3 regions of the Marinilactibacillus sp. 15R genome follow, and region 3 is predicted to be linked to each of the others. Evidence: predicted binding sites of a transcription regulator. Region 3 holds the regulator's gene; each other region holds the start of a gene.
What was found. The regulator LexA, encoded in region 3, represses DNA repair genes until DNA is damaged. The targets are predictions, from matches to a motif close to CNAACANNTGTTNG.
Positions count from the first base shown of each region.

Region 1: the regulator LexA is predicted to act here: its motif matches at 1,305-1,318, upstream of BKP56_RS08040 (replication-associated recombination protein A).
Region 2: the regulator LexA is predicted to act here: its motif matches at 1,849-1,862, upstream of BKP56_RS12190 (FtsK/SpoIIIE family DNA translocase).

Region 1 covers NZ_CP017761.1:1,616,076-1,619,367, forward strand. The annotation lists gene BKP56_RS08040 (replication-associated recombination protein A) at 1-1,237, opposite strand, end outside; gene gshAB (bifunctional glutamate--cysteine ligase GshA/glutathione synthetase GshB) at 1,425-3,292, shown strand, end outside.
Region 2 covers NZ_CP017761.1:2,484,159-2,487,450, forward strand. The annotation lists gene BKP56_RS12190 (FtsK/SpoIIIE family DNA translocase) at 1-1,788, opposite strand, end outside; gene BKP56_RS12195 (acylphosphatase) at 1,965-2,336, shown strand; gene yidC (membrane protein insertase YidC) at 2,412-3,292, shown strand, end outside.
Region 3 covers NZ_CP017761.1:1,794,111-1,797,402, forward strand. The annotation lists gene BKP56_RS08840 (LLM class flavin-dependent oxidoreductase) at 1-818, shown strand, start outside; gene BKP56_RS08845 (NADPH-dependent FMN reductase) at 833-1,402, shown strand; gene lexA (transcriptional repressor LexA) at 1,481-2,116, opposite strand; gene BKP56_RS08855 (DUF896 family protein) at 2,417-2,659, shown strand; gene tkt (transketolase) at 2,783-3,292, shown strand, end outside.

The sequences.
Region 1 (3,292 bases), 180 kb from region 3:
TTGCTAATGCTTCTTCGAATTTACTAGAAGGATTCGGTAAATAATAAGTTTCAGATTTTAGTGTGTCTGGTAGATACTGTTGACTGACCCATGACCCGGGAAAATTATGAGGATACTTATAAGAAACTCCACGATCAAGATCTTTTGCACCTTTATAGTGAGAATCTTTAAGGTGATTAGGTACTTGACCACTTTTACCATTACGCACATCACTTAAAGCTTTATCTACGGCAATTATGGCTGAGTTTGACTTTTGCGAGAGTGATAATTCAATTACTGCGTTTGCTAACGGAATACGAGCTTCGGGCAAACCGAGCTTCTCAGCGGCTTGTACAGCTGTTACAGCTCGAGCTGACCCGGCAGGATTCGCTAGACCTATATCTTCATATGCGGTCACCATTAAACGCCTGCAGACAATCTGTAACTCGCCTGCTTCAAGTAATCGAGCTAGGTAATGAAGAGCTCCATGCACGTCACTACCTCGAATAGATTTCTGGAAAGCAGAGATTACATCGTAATGCGCATCACCATCTTTATCATGCGTTAGAACTTTTCGCTGTAAACATTCTTCAATGACTGGAAGTGTAATATGAATCATTTTATCTGCAATAGGCTTGGTTGATTCAGCTGCTAATTCCAGTGCATTTAAAGCACTTCTCAAGTCACCGTTTGTACCTCTGGATAAATGTTTCAAAGCTTGCTCTTCAACTTTTAGTTTTAAGTGTCCTAATCCTTTTTCTGTATCATCGATTGCACGAAGTAGTGCCGATTGTATTTGAGATTCTGTTAAAGGATACAATTCGAATATTTGGGAGCGGCTTCTGATTGCTGGATGAATCGATATATAAGGATTTTCAGTAGTTGCTCCAATCATGATGATTCGACCATTTTCAAGATGCGGTAAAAGAAAATCTTGCTTTGGTTTATCTAAACGATGAACTTCATCTAAAAGTAAGATAACTGTTCCGCTCATTTTAGCTTCTTCAGCTACAATTTGTAAGTCCTTTTTTGTATCTGTCGCAGCATTAAGCATACGAAAAGCGTACTTAGTTGACCCGGCGATTGCACTAGCTATACTAGTTTTCCCGATCCCAGGGGGGCCATAAAGAATCATTGAAGATAATCTTTTAGCTTCAACCATTCGCCAGATAATTTTTCCTTCACCAACAAGATGTTCCTGACCAACAAGCGTATCAATAGAAGTTGGCCGCATTCGATATGCAAGGGGTTGACTCAAATCAAGGACTCCTTTCTGTTAATCTTATCTTTAGTATAACACGGTATTAAATGAATCTCTATTTATTTGAACATAAGTTTGCATGTCGTTATAGAGATATCTGTAATCTTATACTGTCTCAATGAGAGACTTTGTGATAATATGTAAGTTGAATCAGCTCCAAGAAAGCAAAGATGAGGTTTGAATAATGATGAATATTAAAGATATAATCAAGACAAATAAACTTGAAAAATTAGTTTTAGAAGGTACCTTCGGAATTGAAAAAGAAGGTATACGTGTAGACGACAATCAAAAGCTTGCTCTAACGGACCATCCAGAATTGTTAGGGGATCGTTCTTATCATCCGTATATTCAAACAGATTTTAGTGAAGCTCAATTAGAATTGGTTACTCCCCCCGAGCAATCTTTAAAAGAAACATTTAAATGGCTAAATGCATTGAATGATGTTGTACAGCGGTCCGTTGAATCGGATGAATATATCTGGCCATTCAGTATGCCAGCTTGTCTTCCGGAAACAGAACAGATTCCAATCATAAGAGTTCGTGATCAGAAGGAAGTTGAGTATAGAGAAAAACTTGCCGAAAAATATGGAAAGAAAAAGCAGCTGATCAGTGGGATACATTATAATTTTTCTTTTTCAGAACAATTTGTTAAAAGCATATTTGAGCATCAGAGAGAACATGACTCAATTAAAGAAGTGAAAAATGAACTGCATTTAAAATTAACAAGAAATTTTTTGAGATATCAATGGATATTGACTTATTTATATGGTGCTGCGCCATTTGCACATCACTCTTTTTTTGAACAAGCAAAAGAAGAGATACCATTAACAAAACCAGTTAGAAGCGTGCGAAATAGCTCGATGGGATATCATAATTCAACTGATGTGATTGTAAGATATGATGAGGTTGCACACTACGTCAATGATATTGAACAATTAGTAGCTGAAGGTACATTAAGTGAAGAGCGAGAGTTTTATGGTGCTGCACGTTTGAGAGGAAACGCTAAAAAAATTGATCAGTTAAATCATACGGGAATTGAATACGTTGAATTTCGTCTGTTCGATTTAAATCCTTATAGTAAGCTTGGAATTACAAATGAACAAGCTCGCTTCATTCATCTGTTTTCTATTTTAATGATTTGGATAGAAGATTCAAAAGCAAAAGAAGCAATCAAAGAAGGTACAGAAAAAAACGAACAGACAGCTTCAGAAGATCCATTTGCTAAATCAGCTTATTATCAAGAAGGAATGGAACTTTTACAAGAGATGCAGGCAATAGCTAGTGAATTAAAAGTCGAATCTGAATACTTTGAAGTCATTGACCAGGCTATTGCGGCCTTAGAAGATCCATCTCAAACACTAGCAGCCCGATTGACCCAACAGATTGATTCAGTCGATCAGTATTTAAAAGTAGGACGAAAACTTGGTACTCAGTATAAGCAAGAAGCAAAGGAAAAACCGTATTTACTAAATGGATTTGAAGGAATGGAGATGTCTTCACAGTTACTCCTGTTTGATGCTCTTCAAAAAGGAATAACAGTAGAAGTATTGGATGAAAATGATCAATTCTTGAAATTGCAGTATAAAAGTCATGAAGAATATGTAAAAAATGCTAACATGACCGCCAAAGATACCTATATTTCTCACTGGATCATGGAAAATAAGACGGTAACGAAAAAAATATTAAAGAGTAAAGGTTTTAATGTTCCAGATGGTGAAGAGTTCCAATCTTTAGAAGAAGCAACAGCAGCGTATTATAAGTTTAAGAATCGTTCAGTCGTGGTAAAACCAAAATCAACAAACTATGGATTAGGTATTTCGATATTTAAGAACTCTCCTCAAGAAGAAGATTTTAAAGAAGCACTGGAAATTGCTTTCAAAGAAGATACAGCCATACTAGTTGAAGAATTTGCAACTGGAACGGAATATCGCTTTTTCATATTAGATGGAAAAGTGAAAGCTGTGCTGCATAGAGTTCCGGCAAACGTAAAAGGAGACGGCAGACAGACGGTTAGAGAGCTGATTGAACAAAAAAATATGGATCCGCTTAGAGG
Region 2 (3,292 bases), 690 kb from region 3:
CATATGAATCCCTGCTGCACGTGCCATTTGCGCTAGACGAGTAATTGCATCTTCTACATCATTTGATGCTACCATCATTAAGTCTGCTAATTCATCTACAATAACTACAATATAAGGAAGAGGGAGCAAAGCTTCTTCTTTTTTTTCATTTTTCTTTTTAATGAACTGATTATATCCTGCCATGTTTCTAGTTCCACTAGCAGCAAATAATTCGTATCTTCTTTCCATCTCTTGAACAACTTTATGCAAAGCCTGAGCTGCTTTTTTCGGATTAGTTACAACTGGTGTCAATAAATGGGGAATACCATTATAGACATTCAATTCGACCATTTTCGGATCAATCATCATCAATTTTACTTCATTTGGCTTAGCCTTTAACAACAAACTCGTGATGATTCCGTTTATCGCTACAGATTTACCGGATCCTGTTGCACCAGCTACCAGTAAGTGAGGCATTTTAGCAAGATCTGCCATTGCTACATTACCACCAATATCTCTACCAAGCGGCACTTCGAGTAATTGATCTTTATTTTTGATTTGACCTTCAATTACATCTCTGAAAGAAACCATGCTTACTTCTGAATTTGGTACTTCTATCCCAATCAGTGCTTTACCAGGAATTGGTGCTTCCATTCTAATGTCCTTAGCAGCTAAAGCAAGTGCAATATCATCTGTCAAACCAACAATTTTGCTGACTTTAACACCTGTTGCGGGCTGTATCTCATATTTTGTAACAGCAGGACCTAGATTTGCTTTTGTAACGGTTGCTTTAACACCAAAACTTTCAAATGTTTCTTCTAATTTTTTAACATTTTCTTGAATAAGTGAATATTCATATGACTGATCGACTGCTTCACGTTGATTCAAGAGTGATATCGGAGGCATTTTATATTGCTCATTTTCTTCTTCTCCGATTTCGAAATCGACCGTTCCCTCATCAGACTGTGCCTGTTCTTCATTTTCATTTCTTTCGACATTTTTCTGTTGAAAGCCTTCAATTTTCAATGCCATCTGTCCTGTTGGTGTATCCTCTACTTCTTCTTGATCTGTTTTTCCATCAGCAGCAGATTCTTCTAGATCATCACTAGCAGGCATTTCAGTATTGACAGTGTCTTTATTTACACTTTTTTTCTTAATACTTTTAGATTTTTCTTTATTTACTTTTCGTTTATTCTGACTTTCTTTAAACAAGGTAATCTTAGCTTTAATAAAGTTCTTTATGTTTCGTCCACCGATGCGAAACTTTTCTAATAAATTTTTATAGGAAAACTGGAAAAATGTCATAATTCCTATAAAAGTTAAGACTGCCATCATCAAATAGGTTCCGACTGAAGAAAATAAAAAATAACTGATTGCATATAGTACTGCACCTATCATACCTCCACCGATATTCTGTCCAATTGCAATACTTTTAAACTGCGGGATGTACATCCTCCAAGTTGCATTAATAATATTGACATCAGCACTCATTATGGGAGAAAACAACTGAGCATGCTGCCAGACTATTAGAGCGCAAAACACAAGAAAGCTACCAATCCATTTAGGATTTTTAAGGCTAGGACGATTTCCTTTAATCAATAAATAAATTCCAATTATAACCATTGCAACAGATGCCATTATGTAGGTCTCTCCAACAAAGAAACGCAAAATATTTGCAAAAAAACGACCGACAAATCCGAATTGACCGATTGCCAGGAAATTGATTACAAGCAGGATCACTCCTATTAATTCTGTTGATACTGTTGCTTTTTTCTTTTTAGGTCTACCTCTTTTACGTGCTCGAGCCATTCTAATTAACTCCTTAAGTTGATTTCATTCTTGATTATTATAACATGAAACAAAGAGGTGCGAAAGTTTGTTCTGCCTATCCTTATTCATTATACAGCACACTTCATTACTTTTGACGTTTCAGTTCGTTTACCTGTAAACTAAGTATATCTAAAAAAGCTTAAGGAGGAAGAAAAATGGGATCAATTTTTGATGGTTTTTTAAAAAAAAGGCAAAAAAATGCCGAAGCTGCTGAGGTTGAATACATTAACGAAAGAGATGAAAACCTTGATAAAGTTAAAGTGTCTGTTAAAATCTACGGAACTGTACAAGGTGTAGGTTTTCGTTTCACTACTAAACAGACAGCCGATGAGATTGGAGTGACAGGAATTGTCAGAAATGAAAACGATGGGTCAGTTTATTCAGAAGCCGTAGGAACCCCTGAACAAATTGATCAATTTATTGAAGCCTTGAGTAAAGGACCAAGCCCAGCAGCTCAAGTTGACAAGGTTGTAGTCAAATTTGATAAAAACATTGAAGAAAAATCGAATTTTTCTCAGTCTAATTGAATTATTCAGCTTTATAAGGTATAGTGAGAATTGGCGTTTTAGCACCTCACTAACTAATCAAAGGATTGAATTAAATTGAAAACTAGAACAAAAAAATGGATACTTTCCGGCGGAATGTTATCTTTAATGTTATTCATGGCTGGTTGTATTCGTATTGATGACTCTGGCAAACCTGCTGGATCAATCTCTCAATTCTTATATGACTATCTGGTATTACCTACTCAGCAGTTTATTGAATTGTTACATGGTATATTCGGCAGTTATGGTTTAGCCATTATTGCTATTACTATTATCGTAAGGATATTGATTTTACCCCTAAGTATTCGTCAACAACGAGCTACTATGGAACAACAAGTTAAGATGTCCGTCATAAAACCAGCGGCTGATGAGATTCAAGCTGAATTGAAATCAGTAACTGATCCCAAGGAAAAACAAGAACTGAACGCTGAATTAATGTCACTTTATCGAGAAAACAATGTCAATATGCTGGGCGGTCTCGGATGCTTACCTTTACTCATTCAGATGCCAGTCTTTACAGCGATGTTCCAAGCCATCAGGATGTCTGAAAGTATTCAAAATGCTTCTTTTCTTGGGATAGGATTAGGCGAGCGTAGTATATTACTTGCTCTCGCAACCGGGGCTGTCTACTATATCCAGTCAAGAGTCATGCTTTTAGGGATGCCTGAAGATCAAAGAAAACAGTCTAACACTATGATGCTAATGAATCCGATCATGCTGTTGTTCATATCCTTCTCAAGCCCTGCTGGTTTAACACTCTATTGGCTCGTCGGTGGTTTCGTAGCCATCGCGCAATCTGTAATTACAACTTTTTATTACAAGCCTAAAGTTCAAGCAGAATTGAAAGAAAAACATGGTGAAGTACAAGTAGTAGAACGCAAACGTAAACCACGTAAAGAAGCAGAAAAAGTAGTAGATAATAGTCAAAATGCTTCTTC
Region 3 (3,292 bases):
CAAACAAAATTAAATTATCTTCAGGAGCAACAATCATCAGTACTTCAGATCCAGTAAGAGTATTTGAAGATGCTGCTACGATTGATCTATTATCTGATGGCAGAATGGAAGTTGTAGCTGGTAGAGCTTCAAGAGTGGGGCTCTTTGATTTGTTAGGTTATGATCTACAAGGCTATGAAGCATTATTTGAAGAAAAATTTGACTTGTTTCTGAGAATTAATGAAAACGAAACTCTTAATTGGAACGGAGAATTTCGTTCTCCGTTAAAGAATGCTCAAGTTATCCCTAGACCAGACAATAAAGAAAAAGGTTTGCCAATCTGGCGGGCAGTTGGCGGATCTTACACATCTGCACAAAAAGCTGGCCGCATTGGAGTTCCAATGTATCAAGCACACCTTGGAGGACCAGCATCAGAATTTAAAAAGCCAATTGATTTATATAGAGAAACAGCAGCAGAATCAGGATTTAATATAAATACTTTGCCAGTAGCGACAGCTGGTTTCTTTTATGTAAGTAATAATAAAATGGACGCTTTTAAGGAATATTATCCTCATGTAAATGAAGGAATGAAGATTACAAATGGTCAAGGGTTTCCTAAGCAAGCTTTTGCCCATGGTCAAGACTATAGAAGTGTTATCAATGTCGGAGATCCTGAGTCAATTATTGAAAAAATATTATATCAGCATGAATTATTTGGAAATCAGCGCTATATTGCTCAATTAGACTTTGGTGGGGTTCCGATGGAGAGCATCAAGAGAAATATAGATATTATCGGAGAAAAAATTCTTCCCGCTATAAAAAAATATACTAAAAAATAAAGGAGAGTATCTTAGTGAATATAGTCGTAGTATCAGGATCAAATGTTGGAGAAAAAACGAGTATTGCCGCTAATAAGGTGATGAATGTATTAAAAGAAAAATATTCAGAAGAGAATACTATCAGCATTCTCGATTTAAAAAAACTTTCCTTGGAATTCAGTGATGGAAGAAATTATCTGGATTATACTGCAGATACAAAATATGTTACTCAGTCCTTAATGAATGCGGATGTTATTTTTTTTGGTACACCAATTTTCCAGGCTTCAATTCCAGCGTCCCTTAAAAACCTTTTTGATCTTTTACCTCAAAATGCATTTGAATATAAAACTTGCAGTATTATCACAACAGCCGGATCAAATAAACATTATCTAATTCCAGAACAGCAATTAAAACCGATACTGGGATACATGAAAGCTAATATCGTACCTAATTATGTTTATATATTAGATACTGATTATGACAAAGGGACTATAATAAATGATGATATCCATTTTCGGATAGATAAACTAGTTGAGGATACGATTATTTTAGCTAAGGCGTATAAAGATATCTGGTCACAGCAAGAAGATTCTTACGGATTTTAAAATTAAAAAACCATGCAGTACAATAGATGTTCGGATCCCGATGATCTGAAACCATCTACGTACTACATGGCTTTATTTTTAATATATGTGACTTCTATATAAAGAAATAACTTTCCCTAAAATAGAAACATTAGGTAAAATGATTGGATTCATTGTATCATTTTCTGGTTGTAAACGAATATGCCCATTTTCTTTGTAAAATCTTTTACAGGTAGCTTCGTCCTCGTCTGTCATAGCAATTACTACATCTCCATTTTGAGCAGTTTCTTGTTTTTTGACAATGACCTGGTCTCCATCTAATATACCTGCGTTGATCATACTATTTCCACGAATAGTCAGCATGAATAAATTTCCTTTTTCAATTTCAAGATCATTTGGAATAGGAAAATAGTCAATTGCTTCTTCAACTGCAAGAATCGGTTCTCCAGCTGTAACAACGCCTAGAAGGGGAATGTGATTTTCAAATTCATCGATTCCAATTTTAATCAGCCCTTCTTTTGTAAATTCAATTGCTCTTGGTTTAGAAGGATCTCTTAAAATAAAGCCATTTTTTTCCAGTCTCGCTAAGTGACCATGAACTGTCGAAGTGGAAGATAAGTCAGTAGCCGAACCAATCTCACGAACGGTAGGTGGATATCCTCGTTTATTTACTTGTTCGTGTATATAACGCAATATTTCAATTTGCTTTTCACCTTTACGGCCTCTAGTTGTCATAAAGTGACACCTCGTCCTTTCAAAGTTTATATAGATAGAGCCATGTATAAGTAATATATATATCAAGATTATTTCTCAGCTTATAAGGATATAAACTATAAAAAAATTATATCATAAACCGAACATTGAATCAAACGAATGTTCGAAATAGCCCCTTTTAAAATTATGAATTGAGAACATAGAGTATTTATAATATACTTTATGTTTGCAAAAAGTTATGATTCATTTTAAAACAATGTTATACTTTGTTTGTAAAGACTATATACATCAGTCTTTTTGAAATTCTAAAGGAGGATAAACATGTTACCTAAAAAACAATTAGATCGTATAAACGAATTAGTACGCAAAGATCGTGTCGAAGGATTGACTCATGAAGAAAAAACCGAACAAAAAGAGCTTAGAGAAAAGTATATCAAAGCGTTTCGATCTGGTATGAAAAACCATATTGAAGGAATGAAAGTAGTAGACCCAGAAGGAAAAGATGTTACACCACATAAATTAAAAAAAATCCAGCGTGAAAAAGGTATTCACAATAGATCATAAAAAAGTACTGATTTTATATGATTTAAGTGAGTCACAGCTTATGAAAGCGTTGAAAAAAACTGATTTAGATAGTACAATGACTAAGAGCGTTAACATTTTAGCAATAGGAAGGAATGAATATACTTGTTTGATAAAACTGATCAAATGGCAGTAGATACAATTCGAACTCTAAGTATTGATGGAGTTCAAAAGGCAAACTCAGGTCATCCAGGATTACCGATGGGGGCTGCACCAATGGCCTATACCCTCTGGACTCGTCATTTAAACGTTAATCCTAAAAATACAAAATGGTTTGACCGCGACCGTTTTATTTTGTCAGCAGGACATGGGTCTATGTTACTGTACAGCCTCTTGCACTTATCAGGTTATGATGTAAGTATTGAGGATCTGAAAAATTTCCGTCAATTAGAAAGTCGCACACCAGGACACCCTGAAGTTCATGTAACTGATGGTGTAGAAGCTACTACTGGCCCTCTGGGACAAGGTGTTGCAAATGCTGTAGGAATGGCAATGGCTGAAGCACATCTTGCAGCAACTTATAATAAAGAAAACTTTAATGTTGTCGATCATTATACTTACGCTTTGTGCGGTGATGGTGATTTGATGGAAGGGGTATCACAAGAAGCAGCTTCT